3 regions of the Paenibacillus sp. G2S3 genome follow, and region 2 is predicted to be linked to each of the others. Evidence: riboswitches for the same ligand, from Rfam matches in the RefSeq annotation. Region 2 holds a riboswitch; each other region holds the start of a gene.
What was found. Region 2 has a riboswitch for cyclic di-AMP ahead of QNH28_RS02655 (hypothetical protein). Riboswitches for the same ligand answer to the same signal wherever they lie in the genome.

Region 1: it holds a riboswitch for cyclic di-AMP, as region 2 does, so the genes downstream of both, QNH28_RS24695 (TrkH family potassium uptake protein) here and QNH28_RS02655 (hypothetical protein) in region 2, are expected to answer to the same signal.
Region 3: it holds a riboswitch for cyclic di-AMP, as region 2 does, so the genes downstream of both, QNH28_RS00545 (C40 family peptidase) here and QNH28_RS02655 (hypothetical protein) in region 2, are expected to answer to the same signal.

What each region holds. Positions count from the first base shown of each region.
Region 1 is NZ_CP126095.1:5,614,240-5,624,558, reverse strand. It holds gene dnaI (primosomal protein DnaI) at 1-680, shown strand, start outside; gene QNH28_RS24715 (YqzM family protein) at 746-901, opposite strand; gene trxA (thioredoxin) at 1,259-1,576, shown strand; gene uvrC (excinuclease ABC subunit UvrC) at 1,698-3,650, shown strand; gene QNH28_RS24700 (CPBP family intramembrane glutamic endopeptidase) at 3,761-5,446, opposite strand; cyclic di-AMP (ydaO/yuaA leader) riboswitch at 5,761-5,942, shown strand; gene QNH28_RS24695 (TrkH family potassium uptake protein) at 6,076-7,371, shown strand; gene QNH28_RS24690 (potassium channel family protein) at 7,385-8,053, shown strand; gene QNH28_RS24685 (LysR family transcriptional regulator) at 8,125-9,027, opposite strand; gene QNH28_RS24680 (succinate dehydrogenase cytochrome b558 subunit) at 9,431-10,096, shown strand; gene sdhA (succinate dehydrogenase flavoprotein subunit) at 10,165-10,319, shown strand, end outside.
Region 2 is NZ_CP126095.1:580,344-590,662, forward strand. It holds gene QNH28_RS02630 (ABC transporter ATP-binding protein) at 1-537, shown strand, start outside; gene QNH28_RS02635 (ABC transporter permease) at 530-1,819, shown strand; gene QNH28_RS02640 (hypothetical protein) at 1,853-2,044, shown strand; gene QNH28_RS02645 (hypothetical protein) at 2,335-2,694, opposite strand; gene QNH28_RS02650 (hypothetical protein) at 2,827-3,348, opposite strand; gene QNH28_RS02655 (hypothetical protein) at 3,365-3,856, opposite strand; cyclic di-AMP (ydaO/yuaA leader) riboswitch at 3,991-4,156, opposite strand; cyclic di-AMP (ydaO/yuaA leader) riboswitch at 4,577-4,766, shown strand; gene QNH28_RS02660 (hypothetical protein) at 4,957-5,373, shown strand; gene kdpF (K(+)-transporting ATPase subunit F) at 5,500-5,577, shown strand; gene kdpA (potassium-transporting ATPase subunit KdpA) at 5,590-7,266, shown strand; gene kdpB (potassium-transporting ATPase subunit KdpB) at 7,283-9,316, shown strand; gene kdpC (potassium-transporting ATPase subunit KdpC) at 9,372-9,980, shown strand; gene QNH28_RS02680 (histidine kinase) at 10,086-10,319, shown strand, end outside.
Region 3 is NZ_CP126095.1:109,661-119,979, reverse strand. It holds gene QNH28_RS00570 (transglycosylase domain-containing protein) at 1-425, shown strand, start outside; gene QNH28_RS00565 (AbrB/MazE/SpoVT family DNA-binding domain-containing protein) at 629-1,102, shown strand; gene QNH28_RS00560 (YwhD family protein) at 1,200-1,706, opposite strand; gene QNH28_RS00555 (M1 family metallopeptidase) at 1,810-3,816, shown strand; gene QNH28_RS00550 (hypothetical protein) at 3,828-4,658, shown strand; cyclic di-AMP (ydaO/yuaA leader) riboswitch at 4,873-5,010, shown strand; gene QNH28_RS00545 (C40 family peptidase) at 5,064-5,492, shown strand; cyclic di-AMP (ydaO/yuaA leader) riboswitch at 5,853-5,994, shown strand; gene QNH28_RS00540 (C40 family peptidase) at 6,000-6,491, shown strand; gene QNH28_RS00535 (GNAT family N-acetyltransferase) at 6,782-7,267, shown strand; gene QNH28_RS00530 (c-type cytochrome) at 7,395-7,751, shown strand; gene QNH28_RS00525 (4a-hydroxytetrahydrobiopterin dehydratase) at 7,835-8,122, opposite strand; gene QNH28_RS00520 (hypothetical protein) at 8,350-8,643, opposite strand; gene motA (flagellar motor stator protein MotA) at 8,850-9,653, shown strand; gene motB (flagellar motor protein MotB) at 9,637-10,319, shown strand, end outside.

The DNA.
Region 1 (10,319 bases), 1.7 Mb from region 2:
CAACGGATCTATATGAACGCAAGACCGCATGCCGCCTTAAAGTGGCACAGGATAATCAGGATAGTATCCGTAAACGTATCCGCAGCTTTTATGTGGACGAGCGTGTGCTTAATGGCGGTTATGATGAAATAGATATTATGGGTAAGGATCCACGCCGGGTTTCGGCGGTTAATAAAATATTTGATTATATCACGAGTGTTAAAGAAGAGGGTCTGACCTCGCGCGGGATTTATTTACATGGGACTTTTGGAACAGGCAAAACGTTTCTGATGTGTTACTTGCTTCATGAACTTGCTGTTGCCGGCTATACTGGAGTTATCGTATATATGCCAGATTTTATCGAGGATTTAAAATCGATCATGATGGACGGGCAGAAGATGAAGGAAACCGTGGATACGATGAAAAATTGCGATTTGCTTATTTTTGATGATATCGGTGCGGAGAACTTGAATCCTTGGGCGCGTGATCATGTGCTTGGTGCGATTCTGAATTATCGGATGAACCGTAAACCAACCTTCTATACCTCGAATTATCCACTCGATGGCTTGGAGAAACATCTTAGCTTTACAAGCAAGGATGGCGAGGAGATTTATAAAGGCCAACGTTTGATGGATCGTATTGCTCCTTTTGTGGATGTTATTCCACTGCATGGGGAGAATCAACGGGGGACGATTAGATAAGCCTGGAATATAAAAATCCGTTTCTTCCTGAGGAAGAAACGGATTTTTATTATACGATGATTCCCTTACTCCGAAATGAACTTAATGATAACCATGCCGAAAAAGACAACAGTCATAAATGCAGTCATTCCGAAAAATCCATTCATTAAATCGCCTAGATCATTGCGGGGTTCTTCGTTGATATGTTCTCGTGGGTCCCGTACTTGCGCGTTGACATCCATAGCTTCTGCCTCCTTACAGGGACAATGCCTGTATTGTTAAGATGCAAATTGAGTTGACTATTATGAAATAAGTCATTGACATTTAATGCGCTTTCTTAGAGTATACCGAAAGGCTGGGGAGATTGTAAAGAAAAGAGTAACTTAAAAAAATTAGTTTGAGGGCAATATAATTGTATGTGATATATAACATATCCCTTAAAGATATGTTATACTGGAATTGTGTCGGTAAGTGGTAATTTGGTTATCATATTACATGAAACAATTTATTAACTTATATTTTCGGAGCAGCTTCCATAAACTAAGCTTTGGTTTAGAGTGGAGTAATGTTTCGTAAAACTTTAGAGGAGGAACAATATCATGGCTATCGTGAACGTGTCTGACCAAACCTTCAGTAACGAAGTGGAAGGTCAAGGTACTGTAGTAGTAGACTTCTGGGCTCCTTGGTGTGGTCCTTGTAAGATGATTGCTCCAATCTTGGACGAATTGTCCGCAGAACTGGGAGACAGCGTGAAGATTGCAAAATTGAATGTGGATGAGAATCCGGAAACGGCTTCCCGTTTTGGCGTGATGAGTATCCCAACCCTGATCTTCTTCAAAGATGGTCAACCGGTAGATAAAGTTGTGGGATTGAACTCCAAAGAATCCCTGAAAAATATCGTAGCTAAACATCAATAATTGTTAAATGCTACTGTTCGGGCCTCGGCCCTGCCGCTCAGCGCCTTCGGTTCATTCCGGAGGCGTTTTGTGTGCTGAATGCCAACTAATCATGGGTCCAATTTAGCTGGAGGGGATCATTTTGGACAATATCCGCAACAAACTGGCTCTATTACCCGACCTGCCCGGGTGCTATCTGATGAAGAATGAAGAAGGCACCATTATTTATGTGGGTAAGGCGAAGGTACTTAAGAATCGGGTTCGCTCTTATTTTACAGGCAGTCATAATGGTAAAACTCAGCGGCTTGTCGCTAACATTGCTGATTTCGAATATATCGTTACGTCCAGCAACATGGAAGCGCTCATTCTTGAGTGCAATCTGATTAAAAAGCATATGCCGCGTTATAACGTACTTTTGAAGGACGATAAGACATTTCCTTATATCAAAATAACGAATGAAACTCACCCGCGGCTTGAAGTTACACGTCGGGTGATTAAAGATAAAGCAAAATATTTCGGCCCTTATCCTAATGGTTATGCTGCACAGCAAACGAAAAAGCTTCTCGATCGTATGTATCCGCTCCGTAAATGTGGCGTAATGCCGAAGGAGGTCTGTCTTTACTATCACATGGGCCAATGCTTGGCGCCTTGTGAGAAGGAAGTGCAGAAATCCGAGTATGAGCAGATTACGCAAGATATTGCTGCTTTTCTGAGCGGAGGCCATGATGCGGTTAAGAAGGATCTACAGCAGAAGATGCAGGAAGCTGCTGAGGAATTATATTTTGAACGGGCGAAGGAACTCCGGGATCAAATTATCCATATTGATGCATTGATGGAGAAACAGAAGATTAACACCACTGATACTAAGGATCGTGACGTATTTGGTTATGCGGTAGACAAGGGATGGATGTGTGTACAGATTCTGTACATGAGACAAGGGAAGATGATTCAGCGTCACTCCTCTGTCTTTCCGTTCTATGGGGAAGCTTATAGTGACTTTATGTCTTATGTGACGCAGTATTATAGTGATAATCCCGCCTTGCCGCAGGAAATTCTTCTGCCCGATGTGCTTGACGAGGAAGCAGTGGTTGATACAGAAGCTAAACCGGCGATTGTCATTGCTGCTCCAGCCGAAGATGATCTGCAAAAGGGGGAAGATACCCCCGAATCGCCGGAAGAAGCTGAGGCCCGTGAGATGGCCGCTGCAGAAGCATCAGCAGCAGGTGTCGTTGATGCCGCTGGTGGCGCCTCTATTCTACAGGAGTGGCTCGGTACCAAAGTGCTAGTGCCACAGCGTGGCCTTAAGAAGCAGATGGTCGGTATGGCCTGCCAAAATGCAACAGTCGCAATCGACGAGAAGTTCCGGCTTATTGAACGAGATGAAGTACGTACCTCTGGTGCTGCGATTAGCTTAGGTGAGAGCTTGGGGCTCGAACGCTTAAGCCGGATCGAGGCATTCGATAACTCGAATATTCAAGGGACCAATCCGGTCTCTGCGATGGTTGTCTTCATTGATGGCAAGCCCGCACGAAAAGAGTATCGTAAATATAAGGTTCGTACGGTAGTGGGTGCGGATGATTATGGAACGATGCGCGAGGTCATCAGGCGGCGTTATGAACGAGTGCTGAAAGAGAACCTGCCGATACCAGATCTAATCGTAGTCGATGGTGGTAAAGGGCAGATATCCTCAGCTATTGATATTCTGGAGAACGAGCTGGGGTTATTCATTCCGGTCTGCGGCCTCGTTAAGGATGATAAGCATAAGACGGCTCAGCTTTTGGTTGGAGATCCGCCAGAACCAGTCGCTTTGGCGCGGGATAGTCAGGAATTTTATCTGTTGCAACGGATTCAGGATGAGGTGCATAGGTTCGCTATTACCTTCCACCGTGAACAGCGTGGGAAGTCCATGGTGACCTCTAAGCTGGATTCCATACCAGGTATAGGGGAGAAGCGTCGCAAGGCGCTGCTTAAGCATTTCGGATCGCTAAAGAAAATTAAAGAAGCCTCCATAGAGGATTTCAAATCACTTTCTATTGGCGAAAAGCTGGCTAGTCAAATCCTTGAGGCGCTCAAGGATGAAGAGCCAGCGACATAGGCATTTGACATGCTGGAATGATATTTACGTAAATATAAAAAGGTGTCATAGCAGGCTTCTGCTGTGACACCTTTTTTTCATTATCGGATTTCCATCCACCCGTTACTTCTTTAAATTACAGATGTAGGTTCAACCGGCTTAGGTTCTGATTTTTGCGGAGGATTAAACCGATAGACGATGTAGGCGACTATGAACGGCATGATAATCGCGAAGATACCAGCCCCAACATTCACGCTTTCCTTCATAAAGATCAGTGTGGCGCCCATCAAAATGCTGTCAAACACAACGTGACTGAACATGACGGCAATAAAGCCGTAACGAAGGAAAATATAGCTAAAGAGCAGCCCGATCACGGTCAGCTCAATAGGACGGGAACTGATGGGGTAGATCGGATACAGCGTATGGCCAAACGCCCAGACCAGCGTGGTGATCAGGCAAGCAATGAACGTGCTACGGAATACTTTTTTCAACATAGGAATTCCGAAAAAACGATAAATAGCTTCCTCGGATAAACCAGCGAGCCATGCAACGATGGGCAGCAGCCAAGCATATCTCATGTTGTAAGGAGATTGAGTAGCGTCAGTAGTGGACCAGTTCTGCAAGGTAAATGATAATACGATGAACATAAGGGTCTGCACCCCTAGCAGCACGAATGCCCAGACGTATCCAGCCCGGATGCTATCCAGTACATATTTTCCATAGCCAGGCTCTTTGGCACGGGGCCACGGATTCATCCCTTCTTCTTTTTTCCAAAGGCCGTCCCCTCCAACTAAAGAAAAATAGAGCAGGGAGGACATTAGAAGGCTATATAAGGCATAAATGATGAACATAATGACGGAAGTTATCTGAGCCTCGAGTCCTTCACCTGAGGATTCAGGAAGCATATTATAGGTGCTGATCATCATGATTACAAAATAAGCCGAGCTTAGGAATATTCCACGCTTAAAGGAGGTATGTTCTCTTCTAAGTATGCTGTAGATAAGTGCCAGAAGTCCTAAAGCTAAGGTAGGCAGACCGTAGCCGAATAGAGTAAGCTTTTCCGCGAGAGAGGTCTGGTCCTTCACGTAGGAGGTATGCCAGGCTGGAGCAGTGAATCCTGCTTTAAAGCTGGATACCTGTTCGCCAGCGAAATCGAAATAATAGTGTAGCAAGGATTCACCGATCTGCACGGAACGATCTGTATACACGAGCCCGTAGTTTCCCGTATTCGACTCAATTTGCAGCTTGGCGGGATTCACATCCCATTCCTGAAGCCAAGGGCGGGCAAGATTTTCTTTTTGTGCTAGAGACAAGGCAGTACCCTTGTCCTCTTCTTTTGCACTGGTGGATACAGTGCTTGGTAACCCGGCACCTGATCCTTCTGCACCTTGTGTGAAAGCGACAACTGCGCCAGTATACATATTGAGGTCAACGGAGATCAGTGGCTCTTGTTCCGCTGAAGGACTAAGTGTTACACGGAAAATGTCAAAAGGATATCGTTGATCCAATTTCTTCTTTGTATAGTCCTCCAAAAGCTTCTCGCGGGACATATAACCATAAAAGGAAGAGTCCGTTTCGTACAGTACATTCCACTGATCATTTGGTGCATGGGTGTAGTTTAGCTTTTGTTCTGCGAATGATATCGCTTTGTCGCGGGCTTCCGCCTTGCTGATGACAGTAGAATCTTCCCCGGCAGGGCTATTTAGCACCGAGGGAGCAATCTGAAACATAATAAATAGAATAAGACCGATAATGCCCGAGATGATGAGCCTCTTGGAGAGGGCACGTTGCTGTAAGGGCTGGCCAACGGGATTCATGTAACGCCTCCTTGTAAACTGACAATGTTATGTTCCATTATAGTATTAGTGCCATGATAGTTACAAAAATCATCGTATATTCTTTTTATGGGTAATAGAGATATTATAGAATAGGTAACTGAATATATACCATGAATTTAAGGTGATCATTTCTTCATTTTTCATGAAAATCGATGCAATTGCAGGGAAAACACGGAAAAGTGATGAGAAAAGGCACTCCTATTGGTACATCCTCTCCAAACCGCATTTTTCATTTGAATCACCATTAATAGTGTCTTTGTGATTTATCGAAATAACATATATAATTTGTATGCAATTGTATATAGCCGAATTTCAGGTGAAAACGGGGGAACCACAAGAAGTAATGAAAAGATGAGTATACGCCGTAAACGGTGTCTTTATTCATCAGGGGTGAATTTCGTTCTAGGAACGAATAGGGCAGCCTGCACAGTCCGAATCCGTCAGCTAACCTCGTAGGCTAATTTACTGCAGGGACCAAGGGTAGCATTGGTTTTCCAGTGCTTTTTTTGTTGGAATTCTTTAAATTAGATAAGAGGGTGAGCATAGTGGCTTCACAGTTTCGCAGGGTTTCTGAATCAAAGTTTCTGAAGCTCTCTCCGCCTCAAATTATGGTGCTCGGTTTTGCATCGATTATTCTGATAGGCGCCTTGCTGCTTATGCTTCCCATTTCGAGTACTAGCCAGAATGCATTGAGTTTTATTGATGCGTTGTTTACTTCGACTTCGGCAACCTGCGTGACAGGACTTGTGGTGCTGGACACCGGGACGACATTCACCATTTTTGGGAAAACCGTGATTATGGTGCTAATCCAGGTCGGCGGCTTAGGGTTTATGACGATGGCGACCTTATTTGCCATGATGATGAAACGTAAAATTTCCTTGCGGGACAGACTGATCCTACAGGAAGCGATGAACCAAGGCTCAATGGAGGGGATTGTTCGACTGATCCGGAGGGTACTTATTTATTCTTTGGTCATCGAAGGCTGTGCAGCGGTGCTACTGTCCATACGCTGGGCATTTGATATGCCGCTCGGCAAGGCCATTTATTTTGGGATATTTCATGCGGTATCCATGTTTAATAATGCTGGATTTGATATTTTCGGGGATTTCCGGAGTTTAACCGATTATGTATATGACCCGCTTGTGAATATCGTAGTGATGTTTCTGATTGTCTCCGGCGGAATCGGTTTTATTGTCATGTCGGATCTGGTGGAGTTTCGTGTCAAACGTAAATTATCTTTGCATAGCAAAGTTGTACTCTCTACCACTGCAGGGCTTATTCTTATCGGCGCTTTGGTCATTTTTATATTTGAATTTACGAATCAGCGCACACTGGGTAATCTGAATTTCGGCGGCAAAATATTATCGGCATTCTTTCAGTCTGTATCGCCCCGAACCGCTGGTGCCAACACGGTGGATATTGCCGGGCTGCGGCAAGCCTCGCAGTTCTTTATGGTTATCCTTATGTTTATTGGTGCATCACCGGGTTCAACAGGTGGCGGGATCAAGACTACAACCTTTACCCTTATGATTGGTGCAGTAATCGCGATGCTACGCGGGCGTGAAGATGTTGTGCTGTTCCGTTATCGATTGGCTCAGGAGCGTATCTATAAAGCGTTGACGTTAACTTTACTGGCTTTACTATTGGTCCTCTCTGTGTCGATGTTACTGTCCACAACAGAGGATAGTAATTTCTTAGCAATACTATTCGAGACGACCTCAGCCTTTGCTACGGTTGGACTAAGTATGGGGCTGACACCTGAACTGTCTGTTATCGGCAAGATTCTGATTTGTCTGACGATGTTTGCGGGTCGGCTAGGTCCATTAACATTAGTGTATGCGCTTGGACCAAAACAGGGTAAACCATTGTATAAGCACCCAGAAGGTAAAATAATTATTGGATAGGAGTTAATCCGAAATGAAAGCACAGCAATTTGTAGTAATCGGCTTAGGCCGCTTCGGTTCAAGTCTCGCGCTTGAGCTGATGGAAATGGGCTACGAGGTGCTCGGCATCGATCACCAAGAGGAGCGCGTGGAGGATATGAGCGATCATCTGACGCATGCGGTAGTGGCTGATGCTACAGATGAAGGGATTATGCGCTCGCTCGGCGTACGGAACTTTGACTGTGGGATTGTAGCGATTGGTGACAATATGGAACGAAGTATTCTGGCGGCGATATTGTTAAAAGAGATTGGAGTCAAGCAAGTAGTAGCCAAGGCGATCTCGATCCTTCATGGTCGTGCGTTGTCCAGGCTGGGCGTAGACCGGGTTATTTTTCCGGAGCGGGATATGGGGATTCGGGTGGCGCATCAGCTCGTGACGCCCAATTTGCTGGATTATATTGAACTGTCCAAGGATTATAAAATCGTTGAGCTAACCGTGCCTTCCTGCATGAACGGGAAAAGCTTGTCGGATTTAAATACAAGAGCGAAATATGGCTGCAGTATTGTTGCCCTGAACCGGGAAAGTGGAATTATAGTTGCTCCAACGGCGCATGATCATTTGAGTGAGGGCGACGTTATGGTACTCATTGGTTCTAATGAAAGTATTGATCGATTTGAGGAGGAAGTTGTAAACCAAGAATAAATAGTTAAGCCCTCCGTCCTTACATGGGACGGAGGGCTTTTTAAATCTAGGTTGCACAAGAGAAACAGAGATTACTTCTCTCGTTCCGTCAGAAACATCTCTTCTGTAACCTGTACCAGGCTGCGAGCCGCTGTGCTCAGGCTTCCATCGTCACGGTAAATCAGACAGGTAGTTCGCTGCGTCTGCTCCAGCTCCTTAATATGCAGAGATACCAGCCCGCCGCCGTTTAACAGCTGCGGACGCAGATAAGACTTAGGCAGCAAAGCAGCCACATTGACCGTCGGCAGTAGCCGCACGATGGCTTCGAAGGAGTCAATCTCCATACGTACGTCTGGATCAATCCCACAGCGCTGGAACAGATCGTCTGTTAGACGGCGATACCACGTGCCTTTGGAGAAGAGGATCATGGGCAGCCGGGACAGATCATCCATGGTTAGCTTTGATGATTGATTCAGAGGATGATGCTCAGAAACAACCAGTCGAAGTTGATCCTCAAACAGAGAAATACAGCGCAGCCCAGGCTCTTGGATGGAGGAAGCGATTAGACCTATATCTGATTTTCCTTCACTGACAGAGGAGACAATCTCATGCGTTCGGCCTGTGATTAGCTTCAGCTCTGCTGAAGGGTATTTCTCCATATATGCATTAACCAGTGGAGGCAGAGTGGTCTGCAGTGAGGTGAGTGACGCCCCTAAGGTGACCAGCTTTGGCTCGCCTTCTTTGTATTTAGACAAAGCCTCCAGAAATTTAGAGCGCTGCTGCCGTTGTTCAAGCGCGTAGGAATAAGTAAGACGCCCAACCTCGGTTAACTCCAGCCGCTTGCCATAACGATTAAATAACGCGACACCCAGACGTTCTTCCAGCTTGGAGATTTTACGGGATAGGGCAGGCTGGGACAGATTGAGCTGGCGTGAGGCCCGATTTAAACTGGAATGCTCTACAACCGCTGCAAAAACATCTAAATCGTCAAACATATTTATGTTCCTCTCGTAGTGCAATCTATAAACAGTGGTGACGAAATTCATAGCCTTGAAGACAATACTTCTTGCTCCATAAGGGAATAAAAGTTTTGTCGGAAAATGTTGCTTCTCTAAATGAGAATTATTATCATATAAAATCTATTCTTATGCGTTTATTGTATAACGATTAATAATTAGATTGCAATTCCCTTATAAGGGAAAAAGGAGTAACATGAAAAGTGACACAAGATATTCACAATTTGTGAAAAAGAAAACAAAGTCCGGGAAACTAAAGGATAACAGTAAATATAGGCGTTTTGTCGTTACATAGTCTATGTTATCCTGTGTCAATTGTAGTTCCGGCGGTGAATACACATTAAAATGAAAACGCTGTTTTAATCGGAAAGGGGTACTTTGTATGAAAGGATTTTATTCCAGAAAGATTCATTCCTTGCTAGGCGTTATCCCGCTTGGAGCCTTCTTCATTGAGCACATGATGACGAATTTTGCGGCTGTAGAGGGTGGCGCTTCCGGTTTCACTGACAGTGTGATATGGCTGAATAGCCTACCGCTTGTCTTCTTCCTGGAATTGTTCGGTATATGGCTTCCTCTGCTGTACCATGGCGTATACGGACTGTATATTGCCTATCAATCCAAGCCGAACTTGAACCGTTTCAACATTGAAAGAAACTGGCGTTATACGCTACAACGCATTACAGGAATTATTACCTTTATCTTTATAGTCTGGCATTTGTTCCAAACCCGGGTACAGGTGGCAGTTGGTAGTGTAGAGCACGAAGAACTGGGCGGTCTGATGCACGATATTGTGACTCAACCACTGATGTTGACACTGTATATTATCGGTATCGTTGCTGCATGCTTTCACTTCTCGAACGGCCTATGGTCTTTCTTGATCAGCTGGGGAATCACGGTAGGACCTCGTTCACAGCGGGTATCCTCTTACCTTTGTCTCGGTATATTTGTTCTTGTAACATTCATGTTCCTCATTTCGCTAGTCACTTTCCGTGATGCTGAATTTCAAAGCGCAGCTTCCGTAGCTCAGTCCATAAAGACTTTCATCTAAGGAATTACCCTCTCAGGACTAGATTCCAGAATCCTTTCTGATATTTTTGATAAAAGGAGTGAACTATCATGGCAACAGCAAATATCATTATCGTGGGCGGCGGTCTGGCCGGCCTGATGGCTACCATCAAGGCAGCGGAGTCCGGCGCGCATGTTCATTTATTCTCATTAGTTCCTGTAAAAAGATCACACTCCGTTTGTGCGCAAGGCGGCATCAATGGCGC
Region 2 (10,319 bases):
GACTATTACAATAAGAAGATTGAAGAGCTCTCCAAAGGGAATCAGCAGAAAATGGGCTTTATCGCTGCAGTCGTTCATAAGCCACAAATTCTCATCCTAGATGAAGCCTTCAGCGGTTTGGACCCTGTTAACGTAGAACTACTGAAAGATACGGTAAAAGAATTGCGTGATCAAGGAACGAGTATCCTATTCTCTACTCACCGGATGGAGCATGTTGAAGAGCTTTGCCGTAATATTACGATATTGGATCGTTCCAATACTGTCGTACAGGGCGACATTCGTACGATCAAGAATGGGTATCCTCGTGAACAAGTATTGTTGCGTACGGCTAATGAAGTGACCGGCCTAGAGTCTATTACAGGCGTAACTGCAGTACAGCGGCAAGAGCGGGGTTATCTGTTGTCGATCAGTGAGATCGGCGCAGCACAGCGTATCCTACAGCAGGCGTTGGCGCAGGGTGAAGTGGAGCATTTTGAAATTAAGGAACCAACATTAAATCAAATCTTTATCAGAGCGGTGGGTGAATCTCATGAATAAGATGGGGACAATTATTGGTTTTACCTTTAAAAATAAAGTAAGAACGAAATCATTCATGATTACTACTTTAATTCTAGTGTTATTGCTCAGTATTGGCATGAATCTTCCATACATCATCGATCAGTTTAAGGGTGATTCTGCAACAAACGCAGAGACTCAAATTGCTGTGATCGCAGAAGAAGGAAATCAGGCTGCAGAGTTGTTGAAGGCATATACTTCACCTGAAGGAATGCCGCAGGCAAAAGTTGTGCAATACACTTCTGCCGATGATGCAGAGCTAAAGAAAGCATTAGATGAAGGGACTGTAGAGGGGTATGTTACTTTTGCAGAACCAACTGGCGAAGGACTTCCACCCGTTACTTACCATAGTAAAGATGGCGAACTGAGCGGAGATGCACAAATCTATCTCCAAAATGCCCTTCAGCAGGCCAATACACAGTTCATCGTTGGCGACAAGCTGACGCAGGAACAGATTGCTGCTATGTCAACACCTGTGCAGATAGCTACTCAGCAGCTCAACGCGGATGGAACTGCGGGAGATAAAGATGCGTCTCAGGAATCGACTCCGGCAATCAATTACGTCATTGTATACGCCATGCTTATGCTGTTCTTCATGTCTATCATGATGACCGGTAATATGATCGCAGCTGAGATTACTTCGGAGAAGAGCTCGCGGATCATGGAGATTCTGATTACAAGTGCGTCGCCTTTAGCGCAAATGTTCGGTAAAGTTATCGGTGTTTTCTTAGTAGGATTATTACAAATCGGCATTATTATCGTAGCGGTAGTCGTCAATCTTAAGCTTCCGCATAATGCAACGATTTTGAAAGATTTAGACCTAGATTTAGGTCAGCTTAATATTAACTTATTACTTTATGGGATTGTACTTTATGTGCTAGGTTATTTCCTCTATGCCTTGATGTATGCAGCTGTAGGTTCGATTGTCAGCCGTACGGAGGATCTGGGCCAAGCGGTTATGCCAATCATGATGTTAGGCTTCGTAGCATTCTATGTTCCACTGTTCAGTATCTCCAATGCGGATACTCTACTGGTTAAGGTAGCAAGTTATGTGCCTTTCACCTCTCCATTGACCATGCTGCTTCGAATTGGTGTTGGTGAAGTTGCGATCTGGCAGGTTATTGTGTCATTGGCCATCCTGCTTGTTACCACGTTTATCTTTGGTTGGTTGGCTGCCAAGATCTATCGCACGGGCGTATTGATGTACGGTAAACGTCCAAGTATTAAAGAGATCAGAAAAGCGATGAAGGCTTACAAGATCTAAGTGGCTTCGTATTACTTTTAAGGAGTGGTAATCATGACTAAAAGTGAACAATACAATATGATGCTTTTAATGAGTTCGGTATCTCTGGCTACGGTTAGTAGAATGCTCTCGACCAATGGGTCCACTTTAATGGATTTCACTCAGGGTGTATTGACTGGTATTGCCATGGTGGGGATGATTGCGGGATTGTGGATGTACGGTAAGGCGCGTAAGAGTAAAGCGTAATAGTAGGAAATAAGGAAGCTGCGGCATGTGCCGTGGCTTCTTTCTTTTTTGTGTACGTATCGTAAAAGTTATGTAGAGGGACGGTATCTCCTTTTCTGATATTCATTATGACGGAGTAGATCTTAGCTATGTGGAGCTTGATTCTGATGATGGCTTATTGGAATCAAGCTTCCTCCGGACTCAGAAGGCGTTATTTGCGAATAAACTGCCTTTGGAAGATAGTTGCGGACTTCAGTGCCCCTATTCGATATGAATGGGGCTGCGCTCAAATATCTTTTCCCTTTGAGGGATTATACAACGGACAAATTACCACTAGGCAGCAAATCCTCTTGAGCAGTCATTTGCTCCCGCACATGCCTAAGCTGCGCTTTCAGTACAGGAACACTCTTTTGCAGAATGATGCTTATTTGAGGTAAAGATAGCTTTAGACCGTACCACATCACTTTTACGAGCTGCTCCTCCCAAGGCAATGCCTTGGCAGACAGGAGAGACCGGCGTGCGTAATAATCGGCGCATTGTCGGATACAAGAGCGGTAAGCTTCGATAGAGAATAGCTGGCTTTCGAAGCTTTTTTGACGAAATATTTTATGAAGCTCTTTAAAAGTACGGATAGTAACCTTCTCGGCTTCTGCTGATTGTTGTAACAACATGGAACTGAGCGTATAGATTTCATTCGTACACTTTTGAACACACTCTGCAAATATAGTACTGCGTCTTGATTCGGCAGGTAAGGGGTCAGGCATGATAAACACGATCCTTTCAGAATGAGTAATGGGATGAACCTATAATATAGAAAAGTAAGAAATGGATTTGTTGATAAGCTCGTTGGTATCAGGTTCTGGATAGCTATGTTTTTGAAGCGCAACACTGGACATTGCTTTAGACGGTTTATAGTATAGCCGCCCTCCTCTGGAATCTCTTCCACCGGCGACCGCTCTGTACAGACGACCTTGCTCAATATGACCTGCAAATGATTTACCCTGCAGCTTGGCTTTTAAATCCTGTAAAGCACCTTGAACTAGCTCAAACTGAGTCTGATCCCACTCTGAACCATGGATACGCACTTTATCTATGGCTTCCTCAAGTCGGCAATGGTATATCATTCTGAGAAAAGAGCTCCATTTAATGAGGTCGAAGGTTTTGGTATTGGCAGAGATAAGACACGCTCCCCAGCTGCTACCTCCTTTGCAGGTAAGTTTCAGAATGCCATAACGACTGTCTGGTTCGGCCTCCATTCCATAGTGAATAGGCTCAGGTGAATCAAAGACGAATACTTCAATGCGAGATAGTCTTCGCTGGTCCATGACAGGTTTCTCCTCCTTAGTTTTGCAAAAGCTTAAGCTCAACATGGTGAGCGACGTTAGCCTTCTCTATATAAGCGAGCATTTCAGCTTCGTTCTCACAGACTGCGGCATGCTCCAGCCATAGTCGGAATTTCTGTTTGCGTATAACGGATAAATGTAAGGGAAAAGTGTTGCGGGATCTCATTACGTACCAACCGACAGCAACATCTTTCCAAGGTTCTTTAAAGGCAGTGAGCCAAGGGAAACGTTGGTGTGCTGCCCAATCCTGCAGCTGCTGTTTTTCTCGGATATTTTTATATATTTCGTATATAATTTTTCGGTCCATACAGCGTTCACAAGTAGAAGGGTTGCTGAAATGGCGCAGTGCTTCAATCTGGTTCTGACCAAATGCATAGCCGACAATAGTTCTGTGATGATCTTCTTCGAACCATAACGCTCCAAAGCAAACATAATTTAGACTTATCGGCTCAAGTAGCCCTTGCTGAGTTCCCCAATAATAGTGTTTCATTCCTTTCACCCCGTCCAGCATGCTATTACCCGAGTAGGTTCAGGTAACGCAAAAACCGCAGCAAGAGGAGGACCTCTGCTGCGGTTTTGGATTACAGGTGTATACACACCTGTGCCAAAGCGTGGCGGATCAAGGGTCTCTCTCTTTACGCTTACGAGGTTAGCTGTCGGATTCGGACGGTGAGAGTCGCCCTACCTATGCGAGACTTGAATAGTCTCCTTCGGATTCACCCCAAGTAGGCCATGTGGCCTGATGGTTCCCCCGCTCCCTGCAAATGCAGGAACTCAGCGTTGATTTCATTTCGTGAATTAGATTCAACCCGAATCATACTCTTTTCAAGGTGTTTCTGTAAAAACAGAAAGTGTTCTTTTGAGCGCAATTTAAACCATATCCTGCCGACTGCGACGAAAAAGGAAGCTATATAGGTATTTATTACGAGTTATCGAGCCTCTTCCTCGCTTAATCTCGGTTTCTTGTTTCCTTACCTATAAAGGCGATTTTTGGTGATTTCTCCATTTGTGGTGAATAAAATCACATGGTAAGACCATTTTTCGCTAATTGAGCCAAAATGGAGCAAACAAGAGATATAGAGAGATTGGATATCAAGTAAGCGCTATCCAATGCTAAAATAGTTTTTAATTTGCATTATTTTGGCATCAATCAGGTTTTACAATACTTCCTGCATAAGGGTATGATTACTCCTGTTTCAACAACAATCGAATATTTGATCCGCTTAATTTCCGATAAGGAAAGCGGGGGAACCAACAATCGGCAGACGATGTGAGAGTCGGAAGCCGGTTATGGGGTGAATCCTGTAGAGGGTGCGAGTGAGCTTGCATCTATACAGGTAGGGCGACTCTCACCGCCCGAATCCGACAGCTAACCTCGTAAGCGTATGTAGAGAGGATGAGTGCAATGTGACCGCTAGCGAGCCACAGAGGAGATCCTTTGTGGCTTTTTGCTGTGCTTTTTATTAGCAAAGCATATATGGAGACCCTCACGAAGAGGTCGTTAAATTCATCATTAGCGGTAGCTTTTCTTAAATGATCAGGGTGAACACTTTCTGATCTTACAAGTAAAGCATTTGAGGAGAATAAGAGATGACGGATCAGAATGAATATGTGCTTGTATGTGCGCCAACGAAGGCTGGAGAACATTTCATTAAACTACTGAAATTCAGAGGTATTAAGATGGCGGGATTGACCAACAATGTGGCTGAGAAAACCTTACTCGAGGAGATGGGTGTTGAGCAGGTCATTCTAGTAGATACCCGCCATCAGAACACTTGGTTTCGCCCACCGTTCCCGGTAGGCAGGGTATATCTGTTCGAGAGCAGTTTTACGTTATGCTGCCGCTACATTCAGATGTGCCGCACCTGGACGACGCAGCCGATTTTTGTAATCACAAGCTCAATAAATCCTAGATTGGTCTATAAAAGACTTGGCGCGAGTTATGTAATCTATTCCCACAGTGGTGATGCTGATTTTCTGATCGATAAATCACCTCATCAAGGATAAAAGAAGGAGTGCGGGAGATATGATGGATCTGTATATGGTGGCTTCATTAGCTGTAATTTACGGGTTATTTTATGGATTTATGCGCTGGTGCGCAGGTGTAGTTGAGGATACAGGGAGGGATAAGCTGTGATTCTAGTAATCGCTGTTACCCTACTGCTGTTTGTATATCTGGTTTACGCATTGATTCATCCGGAGAAATTTTAAGGAGGGGCATTCATGGGCATTTTACAAATTGTTGCTGTAATCGTAATTCTCATCTTGCTGGTTAAGCCGATGGGCACATATTTATATCATGTATTTTCTAATGAACCGAACCGTACGGATCGATGGTTTGGAGGCATGGAAAAAGGAATTTATAAGCTGCTCGGCCTGAAAAAACGGGACGGTATGACCTGGAAGAAGTACGCCCTCAGCTTTGTTTTAACGAATATCGTACTCGTTACTTTCAGTTATATTGTTCTTAGATTACAGCGAGGACTACCGTTAAATCCGAATGGAATTGCGGATATGGAACAGACGCTTTCATTTAATACAGTAATCAGCTTTATGACCAATACGAACCTGCAGCATTACAGCGGGGAGACGGGACTTTCGTATTTTTCACAAATGGCTGTCATCACGATGATGATGTTCACGTCTGCAGCGAGCGGATTTTCTGTTGCGGTGGCCTTTGTCAGAGGGATCACAGGACGGAAATCAGTAGGGAACTTCTTCGAGGATTTCGTTAAAGCACATATTCGTGTGTTCATTCCGCTAGCTTTGCTAGTTTCGTTGGTACTGGTAGGACTACATGTGCCGCAAACGCTCAAGCCATCACTTGAAGTCACTACACTAGAGGGCCAAACACAACAAATTGCTATCGGTCCAGTCGCTTCTTTGGAGTCGATCAAACATCTGGGCACCAATGGTGGCGGCTTCTTCGGAGCCAATTCATCCCATCCTTTTGAGAACCCTAATCCACTTACGAACGTGCTGGAGATTCTCTCTATGTGGATGCTGCCAGCTTCGCTCCCTTATATGTACGGATTGTTTGCCAAGAACAAACGTCAGGGCTGGGTTATTTTTACCGCAATGATGACCTTGTTCGTACTACTTCTGGGATTGAACTATTATGCTGAATCGAAGGGTAATCCGGCGATCAATGCACTAGGAATCGAATCTTCACAAGGTAGCATGGAAGGTAAAGAGGTGCGCTTCGGCATACCGCAGTCTTCCTTGTTTACTTCAGTAACAACCGCAGCTACGACAGGTAGTGTTAACAATATGCATGATACGCTGACACCGCTGGGAGGCATTACGCCTCTTGCACTGATGATGCTCAACAATGTCTTCGGAGGTAAAGGTGTCGGACTGATCAATATGCTGATGTATGCGATTCTGGGGGTCTTCCTATGCGGTCTGATGGTCGGTAGGACACCGGAATTCCTCGGACGGAAGATAGAGGCTAAGGAGATGAAGCTGATTGCCATTGCGATCCTTGTTCATCCATTCATTATCCTTGTGCCAACCGCAGCTGCATTTCTGACCGATTTGGGCCAAGGGGCGATTACGAACACTGGATTCCATGGACTCAGCCAAGTGTTATATGAATATGTCTCATCTGCCGCGAACAATGGTTCAGGATTTGAAGGACTTGCAGACAACACAACCTTCTGGAATGTTACAACCGGGATTGTCATGCTGCTAGGTCGTTATGTCTCTATTATCGCAATGCTGGCGGTGGCAGGTTCTCTGCTTAAGAAGAAGCCGGTTCCTGAGACGATTGGCACATTCCGCACAGACAATGGTCTGTTTACCGGTATTCTGATTGGTACCGTAGTAATTATCGGTGCGCTGACGTTCCTGCCGGTCATTGTACTCGGCCCCATTGCAGAATATCTAACCTTACGGTAGGAAGAGGGAGAATAAGATGAGTACTGTAAAAAGAAAAAAGCTGCTGACGGGACCCATACTCCTTAGCGCTGTAAAGGATAGTTTTATAAAGCTTAACCCAGTAACGCTAATCAAAAATCCAGTCATGTTCGTGGTAGAGGTCGGCACGATCATTGTCCTCCTCATGGTGCTGGCTCCTGGATATTTTAATGCAGAGCAATCGATAGGCTTCAATATCACAGTGTTGTTCATTCTGCTGTTTACAGTGCTGTTTGCGAACTTCGCTGAAGCACTGGCGGAAGGCCGGGGTAAAGCCCAAGCCGATTCGCTCAAAAAAACAAAACAAGATATCACAGCTAACAAACTAGTTGGAGGAGCGGTGAAGACAGTCTCTTCCTCAGAGCTGCGTAAAGGAGATATCGTCATCGTCAGTCAGGGAGAACTCATCCCTGGTGACGGTGAAGTGATTGAAGGGCTGGCTTCCGTAGATGAATCAGCGATTACAGGTGAATCTGCACCTGTAATCAAGGAAGCTGGTGGGGACTTTGGTTCCGTTACAGGCGGCACGCGGGTCGTCAGTGATGAGATCAAAGTCAGAATTACTAGTGATCCTGGTGAGTCGTTTCTAGATCGGATGATTTCCCTCGTTGAAGGGGCGAAACGTCAGAAGACACCTAATGAAATCGCGCTAAATACGCTTTTGATCAGTCTGACGCTGATTTTCTTGATTGTAGTAGTGACCTTGCGGCCGATTGCGACTTATCTTGGTGTTGATCTAGACATTCCGGTGATGATCGCTTTGTTGGTCTGTCTAATCCCGACAACAATCGGGGGACTGCTCTCCGCAATCGGAATAGCGGGTATGGACCGAGTGACCCAGTTTAATGTACTCGCGATGTCGGGTAAGGCCGTTGAGGCTGCTGGTGATATTAATACGATGATCCTAGATAAGACCGGTACGATTACCTTTGGGAACCGGATGGCGAGTGAATTTGTACCTGTCGGAAATGAATCGGAAGCGGAGCTTACGGCATGGGCGGCCATTAGTTCCTTAAAGGATGAGACGCCTGAGGGACGATCTGTAATTGAGCTGGCCAAGAAGCTGGAACGCAGCTATGACAGCAAGCTTGCTGAAGGTGGGGAATTCGTAGAGTTTAAAGCGGAAACTCGGATGAGTGGTATTGATCTCCAAGATGGACGCTGCGTACGTAAAGGTGCGGTAGACTCCGTGAAGAAATGGGTACAGTCGAAAGGTGGGGTCATTCCCGCGAACCTGGACAGTAATTCTGATGCTATCGCTCGGATGGGGGGAACCCCATTAGCGGTTGCGGTAGACAACCGGATCTATGGACTTATTTACTTGAAAGATACAGTTAAGCCAGGTATGAAAGAGCGGTTTGATGAGCTGCGGAAAATGGGGATCAAGACCATCATGTGTACGGGTGACAATCCGCTGACCGCAGCTACAATTGCCCGCGAAGCGGGTGTAGATGATTTCATCGCTGAAAGTACACCTGAGGATAAAATAGCAGTCATTCGCCGCGAACAGAACGAGGGCAAGCTGGTTGCGATGACAGGGGATGGTACGAATGATGCTCCTGCCCTTGCACAAGCTGATGTGGGCTTAGCCATGAACAGCGGTACTACAGCTGCTAAGGAAGCAGCAAATATGGTCGATTTGGACTCTGACCCTTCGAAGATTATTGAGGTCGTTGCGATTGGTAAACAGCTGCTGATGACGCGGGGTGCGTTGACAACATTCAGTATTGCTAATGACATCGCGAAGTATTTCGCCATTATTCCAGCGATGTTCATGCTCGCCATTCCGGAAATGGAAGCCCTAAATGTCATGGGGCTAGGCTCGCCAAGCTCGGCTATAATATCCGCCTTAATATTTAATGCGATTATTATTCCGCTGCTCATCCCACTGGCTATGAAGGGTGTCTCGTATAAAGCTATGAGCTCTACGAAGCTGCTCGGACGTAATATTTTTATCTATGGGCTAGGCGGAGTGGTTGTTCCTTTTGCGGGCATTAAGCTCATTGATATGATCGTAAGTGTATGGATTTAATGACGTATTGACTAATCATTGAAAGGGTGAGAGCATCGTGAATAACGGAAACTCCATGGAGGACACTGAAGAGCAGTTATCATCTTCGAAAGGTGCTTATTTCTTTATTATTGTACGACTAAGTCTAGTATTTATTGTTCTTTGCGGAGTGATCTATCCTCTGACGACTACAGCGCTTGCCCAGGTTCTGATGCCGTCGCAAGCGAACGGTAGCTTGCTTAAGGATGATGCTGGAGTAGTTGTAGGCTCGGAACTCATCGGGCAGAACTTTACGAACCCAGCTTTATTTCATGGTCGTGTATCTAGTATTGAGTATAAAGCAGAAGCTTCAGGCTCCAATAACTACGCGCCATCCAATCCGGATATGCTGCAGCGGACAAAGGATTTCATTACGCAGTGGCAGCTCGATAACCCAGATGTGCCTATGAACAAATTGCCAGTCGATCTGGTAACCAACTCGGGTTCGGGGCTTGATCCGCATATTACACCTGCTTCGGCTATTGTGCAGATTCCTCGGATTAGCAATTTAACCGGTATTCCTGCCTCACAGCTGGAAGAGCTCGTGAATAAGCATACCGAGGGTCGTGATTTGGGGCTGTTCGGTGAAGAACGGGTAAATGTGTTGAAGCTGAACATGGATCTTCAGAAACTATCGAACAAATAAATATAGCAAATGTCCCTGCCAGATCTCTAGAATCGGGCAGGGATATCTTGCTTTCTTGGAACAGAAGGGTACATGCATGATCGGGTTTATTAAGGAGTGGTCTTGATGGGAACATACCGGAGGAAGACGCCGGAGGAACTGCTGCTCTCGATCTATGAGCTGCATCGGGGACGTCTGAAGATCTATATCGGGCCCGTCAGTGGGTCAGGTAAAACGTATCAGATGCTTCGTGAGGGCCAGGCGCTAAAAACGCAGGGAATCGATGTCGTGATCTGTGCGGTTTCGACGAATCAGAGTCCAGAAACTAAGGATCAGCTGGGCGATTTGGAACGCATACCG
Region 3 (10,319 bases), 470 kb from region 2:
GTCCGGTAGCCGGCAAGACCGGAACTACGGATACAGACGGCTGGATGGTAGGCTTCACTCCCGAGCTATCCACTGCAGTTTGGGTTGGATATGACAAGGGGCGCGACATCACAACTACCGACGGTCGACGGGCAGCTCCAATTTTTGCGGAGTTTACTGAAAAAGCGCTGGAAAATATCCCGCCTAAGATTTTTCCCATTCCAGATGGCGTGGTGAGTGTTTACATCAATCCGCAATCCGGCAAGCTAGCTACAGCAGCCTGTCCCGAAAAAGAACTGGAGACTTTCATTAGTGGGACTGAGCCCACTGAATACTGTGATCAACATGGCAAAGCTCCCGCCGTCGATGATGTGCAAAGCAAAGTAGATCCTGCTGAAGAAAGTCGTTCCCTGTGGAACAATATTAAACGCTGGTGGTTGAATTAACCTCTTCATCTAATGAAGAGGTTTTTCTTTTTTTATTACTTATTCATTGTAAAATCCATAGCATGGCCAAACTCGGTTTTCACTTCTCCCATATAGGTTGTAACCGCTTTATTAATTGTATTCACCCCATTCTCTTAACTCACAATTACTGCTATAATAGTTATTAGCAACCAAAATATAAAGATGTAAATGAGGGACATGGGATGAAGGATACAGGCATGATCCGGAGTTTAGACAGTCTTGGGAGAATTGTGGTTCCCGCAGAAATCCGTATGACTCGTAATATCGACATTGGTGATCCTATCGAATTTTTTATACTAAACGATAACACCATCATACTCAGGAAGTACACCTCGACAGAATGTACGTTTTGCAGAAGCCACGACCATGTCACCTACTATAAAGAGCAATTTATTTGCAGTAGCTGTCTAAAAGAAATTGCCGATCCTGAACGCATGTCTCAAGTGCCGGAGGCGCGCCAGGATTTTGCAAGCGAAGTGTCAGAGCACAGCAGCACGATCCGGAAGACGAAGACAGAGGATATGTGTCAACGCCTGGAGCGGGCCATAGAAGATCATCCATATGCCAATCAGAAAGAGCTTGCTGAAATCCTCGGGATCAGTCAAGCCAGAGTAAGTCAACTCAAGCGTAAACTTAGTACGGCAGGTAAATTGTAAGCTAATTCAATGTATAGCAAAAAGGCTTCGACTCTCCTATTTCAGGATGTCGAAGCCTTTTTGCTGTATCAGATAATCTTGACCGGGTAATTCGTTCCTACTCGGCCAGTGAAGCTTTAAGTTCATCGGAGGACGCAGTCCACCAAGCCTCATTATGTGAGATCAATAGGGATTTCAGGGCAGATTTTTCAACTGCGCCAAGCCCTCCTACATCGATTTTGCGTTTTAGAGCAGCATCCAATTTATTGACATGCTCGGCGAGAATTTTCCAACCGCGACGCGCTTCCGTATCGATCCACATTTCACAGGCTGTTATTCCACCATAGAATTGACTATCCTGGGTACGGTCCACTGCTACCCATACCACCCAAACCTGTCTTCCATTAGGTACGTCCTCACGGTTCATGGAGAATTTAATACCCTTTTCAACCTTACTCTTGGCATGCATGGCACCGATATCAATGACCGCTTCACCGCCATCAATAATGACAGGCGATACGTTATTGAGCTCTATAGAGCCCGCTCCAAAGCCTTTATGTTTACTTTTGGCATTCACAATATTTAAGGCAATCTGTTTCTTGCCCTCCGGTTGTATGTTGTCCACGAGTGCACACCCTTCCTCTTACGAATAATTTAATTTTAGCTAATAATGCGGCGATTGCAAACATATACATCCCGTAGATGCTTGTCACGGGAGGAATCACAGTATGAAGTCACTGTCATTAAGGTACATCATCATCTTTGCGACCCTGGCCGCCCTCGTGCTACTAGGAGGAATATGGGTCTATTCGGGGGATAACTCTACATCTTCTGTTACTAGCTTTGTTTCAAAAGAGGCCAAGTCCTCAAGCGGCACAGCTCCTGCAGCTGCACCACAGCAGGCTTTGCCTGATAGCGCCCCCGTTCCAGCAGAAGAGGCATTAAGCCAACGCGTTGTCGAGTATCACATCGATGTTCAGCTTGTTCCTGATACAGAAACTTTAATCGCTTCTGAGACGGTAACCTGGACACACCCCGGTTCAAAACCAGTAAGTGATCTGTATTTTCATATGTATCCAAATGCTTTTGCTTCGCCAGATACTACCTTTATGAAGGAATCCGGAGGAACGCTTCGAGGTGACACCATGCCAGAGAATGGCTTCGGAAGTATGACTTTAACCGATCTGCGCACAACAGAAGGAACATCACTAATGCAAAGAGTGCAATTTGTACAACCCGATGATGGTAACGTCAACGACAAGACACTCCTAAAGGTACATCTCCCACAGCCAGTTAATGGCGGAGAGAGTGTCACACTTAAACTCAAGTACGAGGTCCAGCTTCCCAAAATATTTGCCCGTATGGGCGTATCAGGGAATTTCGTGATGGCTGGGCAATGGTTCCCTAAGCTTAGTGTATACGAGCCTAAGGGCACACGTGGGGTTAAGGAAGAAGGCTGGGATTTGCATCAGTATCACGGCACCTCTGAGTTTTACAGCAATTTTGGCATCTATAATGTAACGATTGCGGTTCCTTCCGACTATACGGTAGCTGCGACTGGATTTCCTGTAAAGAATGCCAAGCTGAAACAAGATCAAAAAATATATCAGTTCTACGCTGACGATGTCCATGACTTTGCTTGGGCCGCTTCCCCTGATTTTACAGTAGCAGAAGAAGCCTTCTCTACGCCAGAAGTACCTGGTGTACGGATTAAGGTGTATCTCGATCCATTGCACAAAGACTTAAAGGAACGATACCTTCAGGCCGCTAAGGCTGCCCTGACCTACTTCAGCAAATGGTATGGTCCTTATCCCTACTCGACTCTGTCTATTATCGTTCCACCTAAGGAGGGCAATGGGGCTGGAGGAATGGAGTATCCTACACTCGTTACAGCATTTGGAGCCACTGACTCATCTCCTGACACCTCACTTGAAAGAACCGTCGTTCATGAAATTGGCCATCAATACTTCTACGGTATGATAGCCAGCAATGAATTCGAGGAGGCTTGGCTAGATGAAAGCTTCACTTCTTACGCTGAAGACAGACTCATGGAGCAAGAATACGGTATAAAAACTAATCTCCCTCTGCAGTCCAGCTTGGTGACCAAATCAGAGCCACTTAACTTAGAGACATGGAAATATGATGGGGCAGAATCGTATAGCCGAAATGTATATATTCGCGGAAAGCTAGTACTTAAGGATATCGAACGCCAAGTAGGCACTAAAGCAATGAACAGCATCATGTCCACTTACGCACGTAAATTCCGTTTCCAGCATCCCACTACGTCTGATTTTCAAAAAGTCGTTGAGAAGGTAACCAAAAAATCATGGCAGCCTTATTTCGAAGATTATGTTTATGGTGGTGGTGCTCCTGATTTCTCAATAGATACGATTACGATTAAAAAGAACGGCAGCAGCGATGCTCAGAGCTACGAATCCATAGTAAAGATTACAAACAAAGGGAGCCATTACGTGGACGTTCCCATTAAATTCACATTCGCAGATGGCTCTGCGGCAGAGCGGGTCTGGAACGGTGAAGGAGCAGAGACTACATTCCAGTTGTTAAGCGATAATCTTCTCCTCTCTGCTGAGATTGATCCTGAGCATACCGTTCTTTTAGAAAACAAACATCTTAATAACTTCAGACTGGCGGAAATAGAGCCCAAAACACTTTCCCGCTGGACTTTAAGTGTAACTAAACTAGTTGAAACCGTGCTCGGAACTCTTGTCTGGTGAGGTGAATGATTGTGAGAACATCGATAACCCGCGGCTGGCAAAGCATGAAGGAGCAATTTTATATTCTGATTCTGCTCTTCATCTACCGACTGCTCTGGGGCTACTTTATGTACGGTTTCATCCGGTCTGCTATCGTTCCAATTCTACTACGCTATCCAGATAAAGCTGCTGGCGGCAGCGGAATGGGCAGACTACTCTATTATGTCGAAGGACAGTTCAGCTTGAACACAGATCCTGCGATACGTACTTGGTTATGGATGTTCCTAGGGCTTGTTGTGTTGCGGTTGCTACTCTCGCCCTTCATAAGGGCCGGATTACTGCATGAACTCCATCAGGAGCGAAAAGGAGAGCGTGGCCTATTCTTTTTTCCCGGCATGAAGCGTTATGGATTTCCAGTGTTTATCTTCAGTCTGATCGAATGGGTACTGGCTCTACTTCCGTTATATTGGCTTGCTCCAAAAATGTACGGGCTGTTCTTAACCTCCTTTCTGAACTACTCTTTGTTACTTCATCTAGTTCCATACGTATTGGCATGGCTTATATACATTTTTATCGTGCGCCTGTTCCTTCTATATATGCAGTTTGGTTATACCAGTGGTACGGGGATGTTCTCCTCCCTATTCATCTGCTTAAAGTCGCTGATTCCAGCAATAGGAATTTCAATCATACTTGGTGCAGCGGGTCTGATCCTTCTGCTAGTGTGCGGACTTACCGGTCTCTTCTGCCCTGGTCTGCCAGCGCTGATCATACGTCAAATCTCCCCATTGCCTTCTACACTCTTCAAAATGTGGGGAATTTCCGCTCAATATCATCTATGGTGCAGTAAAGCATTTCCACAATAATTTAAAGCCTTACAACACATAATATAAGAGTCCCGGTTCCTAAATCAGGAGCTGGGACTCTTTCGCGTTATAGACAAATTATGAGGATTTGCAAAATCATAAAGACTTTGTTACAATAAGTCCTGTTCCATTGGTAACAAGTTTGTAATCATTTGAAACGATTTCTACATAACTTCATGTATTTATCGTAATCTTGTCGATAAGTCACTGTCTGGTGCATAAAACGCCGAATTCCTTGCACCGGGAAGTGGGGGAACCATATTTTGGGTGAATTGATCTCGCTTTGCAGTGATCATAGGGAAACTTCTACCGAATCCTTAAGCTAACCTCACAGGCATTGGAAGGGGTACAATTTTTTTGAAGAACTTAAGAAAAGCATGCGTCGCTGCGGCGCTAGGACTTGTGATGGCATTCTCTATTGGTGGAGGAAGTGCCTTTGCAGACTCTAAAATGGACAGTGTTATTTCAAAGACTATTGGAGTTGCCTATAAAACCGGAGGTACTAGCACTGCCGGGTTTGACTGTTCTGGATTCACTACGTATGTATACAAGAAGGTGGGCCTTTCTTTGCCCCGTACTTCAAAAGCTCAATATAATGTCGGAACTCCTGTAGCTAAAAGTAAATTGCGTTCAGGTGACTTGGTTTTCTTTAACACATTGGGCAATGGCGTATCCCATGTCGGTATTTATGTTGGAAACGGAAAATTCGCACAATCATCCTCTTCATATGGAGTGACTATCACTTCACTTAGCCAGTCCTACTGGGCCAATCGCTACGTTGGCGCTAAAAGAGTAATGAGTACTACATCATATCAAGCTGTAGCCTACGATTAATACTTCCCCACAACTATAACCTCACAATTACAATTATATAGACCTGGATTTGATTATTACCTTAATCGAATCCAGGTTTTCTTTTGCCTTATTCTATTCTTTACACCACTAGAACGGACTTTAAACACTTTTATTTGATAAAAATTTCAATAAATATAAAAATTAGTTTAATATTATCGCTTACATATGCAATTTGTCTTTAAAAATACGAATTTTTCTGCATGATTATGTTAAAAACGATTGCCAAGCGACATTCTCTTTGTTACAATAACTGCAGTAAGATTTTAGTAACATTTTTGTAATCATTAAGTTATTATTTACAAAGGTTTTGTCATGTATTGATTACAAGCTATTCCTAATCAACAGTTTGAGCCGAGTTTCCTAACTATTAGGGAAACGGGGGAACCAACTTTGGGTGAATTGACCTCCATTTTTAGAGGGGTCATAGGGGACCTTCAACCGAACCCTTAAGCTAACCTCGTAGGCATCCGGAAGGGGTATACACTTTTGAAGAAGAAGCTAGCAGCAGCAGTACTTAGCTTTTCCATTATCTTCACCATCGGAGCAGGAAGCGCTTTCGCCGATTCCAAAATGGATAAAGTGATCGACAAGACCATCGGAAGTAAGTACGTATCCGGCGGCATCTCCACAAATGGATTTGATTGCTCCGGATTTACAATGTATGTGTTTGATAAAATCGGTATCAACCTACCACACCAATCAGGTTCCCAGTATCAAATGGGTACTGCTATCTCCCAGGATGATTTAAGATCTGGAGATCTTGTATTCTTCAATACAAGTGGTAAGGGTGTCTCCCATGTCGGTATTTACGTCGGTGAAGGCAAGTTTGCACATGCATCTTCCTCTCGCGGTGTAACGATTAGCTCCCTGAGTGATAGCTACTACGTGAAACGCTACATCGGTGCTAAACGAATTATGAGCACGGATGCTTATCATTCTGTTGCTTCTGAGACAGAAGATAATGATGATGTTCAATAAGTAAATCGTACATAGGCTCTTTTCCAAGATGTTAATTCTTGGGGAAGAGCTTGTTTTTTGTCTTATTTAATAATTACCCCTCTCAGAATTTGTAAAACAATAATTCTCATAAAGTTTCTGAGTTGACTATCCCTCTTTTTGTATATAATTAGCTACAAGCATAACCGCCTTCGGTGACCTTATATCGACAGTGAGCGTTTTAAGCGAAAAATCTAAGACATATAGTATGGTGTGAAACTACTTTTTTATATTTTGAGTTAACACCCCCGTGAAAGGAGGTCTTTGACCTTATGATAAATCCCTCTGTTACTTTTCATGTAGCGCCTATGGAGACCAGTCATGCGGAAGAGATTTGCAACTGGGATTACACTGCCCCCTATGATATTTATGGCTGGATGCCCTGGGAGCAAATGCAGGCTCTTGAAATTGAGTTCGGTGACCCTCAGCTACGGAATGAGCAATATGTCTCTATATTAAATGGGCAAGGCACTTTGTGCGGATTCGCGCAATTGTTTCCAATGGAAGGTGTTGTTCGTTTGGGAATTGGCATGCACCCCGATCTATGTGGCCAAGGTTTAGGAAAACTATTCGTAGATGCGATCGTGCAAGCCGCCTTGATTCGTTATCCTGAGCGTGAGATTGATCTAGAGGTATTGACCTGGAACCAGCGGGCGATCCGAACTTACCAAAAGTGTGGTTTTACGATTACAGATACGTATGAGCGCCTAACTCCCACAGGAAACAAACCTTTTTATTGCATGGTCTATGATAAATAATATTAAATTCCATATTTTTCAATGAGTTGATGGCATTATCGTTCATTTTTTTGTCACAAACCCTATGATAACGCTTCACCTTGAGCTATAATGTAGGGAGCAGCTTACATAGAAGGGACGAACTGGGATGCAGAAATGGATCATGAGCGGTTTGTTTTTTGCCGCCTGTGCCTTTGCGGTAGTACTTATGTTTACACTTCCAGGTAAAGAAGAGGTAGCTGAACAGAATAAGCCCACGATGCCGGAAGTTCAATTGGATGCGGCAAAAGCGGAAGCAACCGTGAAAGCCAGCTGTATCACCTGTCACGGCGATCAGCTTCAAGGTGGAGTTGGACCTAGCCTTCAAAATGAAGGTAGTCAGCATGATGCTGAAGGAATCTACAGCATCGTCACTAAAGGACGCGGTCAAATGCCTTCCTTTAAGGAGAAGTTGGCCCCCGAGGAGATTGCCAACGTCGCCCTCTGGCTCTCAGAGAAAAAATAATCTACCTAAGCAACTAAAAACGCCCGTGCCAGAAGATAGTTTACTATCTGTGCACGGGCGTTTATTTATGAGTTTGGGTGACACTAACGATTTTTCTCAAAGGCTTCATTAAATTCATGTGCCTCTCGAATATCTAGAGCTGTAATACCGTCTTCCTCATTTGATTTCAGTCGTAAAGTCACTGTCTTATAATCAATCGTAATATGTGGATGGTGATCAAAGGCTTCTGAAATGGTCGCTACTTCATCAACGAAAGCAATACCCTTCATATATTGGCTGAACATATATTTTCGCACCATGGTATTCTCTTCCAGCTTCCAACCTTCCAGCTTGCTGATCTGTTCACGCAGTTCTTCTTCCGTAAATAACAATTCGTTTCCTCCCTTACTAGAAATTGCAGTAAAATCCGCAGGTCCCTTTACTCGTCTTATTCGTTAAACAAAACATCCCTTAGCTTCTGAGGTCCAAGGGATGTGCCAGGATAAAGGCAATATTTTCGATTAAATGTATTCAAGAATCCCAGCGATTATAACTCGGCTATACCAATTTTAACACGGGCTACTAACTACGGGCAAATTACTCCTACCGCAACCTCTTCTTAAATCAAAATAACAGAGGCTAAATCCTCTTCTCCGACTAAAATATTAATGCGGTGCGTGTCTTTATCGTATATGATAACGCCGCTCCCCACCTCAATCATAGGTTCATTACCCAGCGCGAAGAAAAGATCCTCAGCCAGTGCCTCCCATACCTCCAGCTTGGATTCCTGCGGCAATTCTTGCCACTCTTCCGGATCCATTTCAAAAAATAAGTACCCATCGGAAATTCGTCCGACAGCCTCGGTCAAATCCGTTAAGATTTCACCGTAATCTCTACCATGCTTCACACCCACATGTATCACTCCGTTTTCTCCACAGATGAATAATTACTTACCTTATCCATTATAGCCGAAAAAATGACTTCACAAAAAACGGAATGATGTCGATAAATAAGAATATACGTTATTCGGTTTCGTACAGAGTGCCTTGCCGCTGTTTCAAGGATGATATACGCGGCTTTGTCGGAACACATCTTATAATCTCATGGACGAGGTGCATAATGGAAATTTCAACAATACTCGGTTTAATTTTTGGTCTAGTTGCAGTAATTTGGGGTATGATCCTCAAGCACGCTCCTCTTCACGCTTTAGCCACACCCGCCGCCTACGTTATTATCTTAGTAGGTACGGCAGCTTCCATCTTTATGGCCTTTCCGTTCTCGGAGGTCAAGAAGATTCCAAGTCTGTTTAAAATGATTTTTGTCAAAAAGAAATTAATCAGTAAACCCGAATTAATTACTATGTTCATGGAATGGGCGTCTATTACACGGCGTGAAGGTCTGCTGGCTCTCGAGTCTAAAGTCGATGAAATAGAAGATAACTTCCTCAGAAATGGCATGCGGATGATTATTGATGGAAATGATCAGGAATTTGTCCGTGATGTTCTCATGGAGGATATCCACGCCACAGAGGATAGACATAAAGCAGGCGCACTCATTTTCTCACAAGCAGGTATGTATGCTCCTACACTTGGCGTACTCGGGGCCGTTATCGGGCTTATCGCCGCGCTAGCTGATATGAGTGATATGAACAAATTGGCTGCAGCAATCGGGGCGGCCTTCATCGCAACACTACTCGGTATCTTTACAGGTTACGTATTATGGCATCCTATTGCCAATAAGCTGAAACGACTTTCCAAACGAGAAATTGAAGTTCGAATGATGATGGTCGAAGGTCTATTGTCCATACAATCCGGTGTATCCACTATTGCCATCAATCAGAAGCTTGCTGTCTTCCTAACACCTTCGGAACGAGCTAAGTTAAATGATGAGAAGGAGAGTGGATCGGGTGAGCAAAAAGACTAGACACGAAGAGCATGAAGAACACGCCGATGAATCGTGGCTACTACCTTATTCTGATCTCATGACCCTTCTGGTGGCCTTGTTCATCGTAATGTATTCTATGAGTGCAACGGATGCCAAAAAATTCGAAGAGATGAGTCAAGCCTTCAGTTCCGCCCTTAATGGGGGCACAGGTATTCTTGAAGAGCGGGCGGCAATGCCATCTAAGAGTCAAGAGGATCTAGGAAAAAATGATCAAATGGATAAATCAGTAACCAAGAAAAATGAAGAAGCAGAAATGGCTAAACTGCGGCAAAAGGAACAAGAGGATTTAGAGAAGCTCAAGAAGCAGTTTGATCAATATATTGGCAAAAACGGTCTTACTGATCTGCTCAGTACTAAGCTCAATCAGTCTCAGCTTATGATTACGATAAGCGATAACGCGTTGTTCGCTTCCGGACAGGCTGTAGTTAAAGATGAATCTCGGCAATTAGCAAAGTCCATCTCAACCATGCTGCAGCAATTCCCGGATTATGATGTAGTCGTGCAAGGACATACAGATAATATTCCTATCTCTAATAGCGACTATTCTTCCAACTGGGACCTCAGCGCCGATCGTGCCCTTCAGTTCATGAAGATCTTGCTAACAAATACAAATCTAAATCCAAGGAAATTTAGTGCAATTGGATA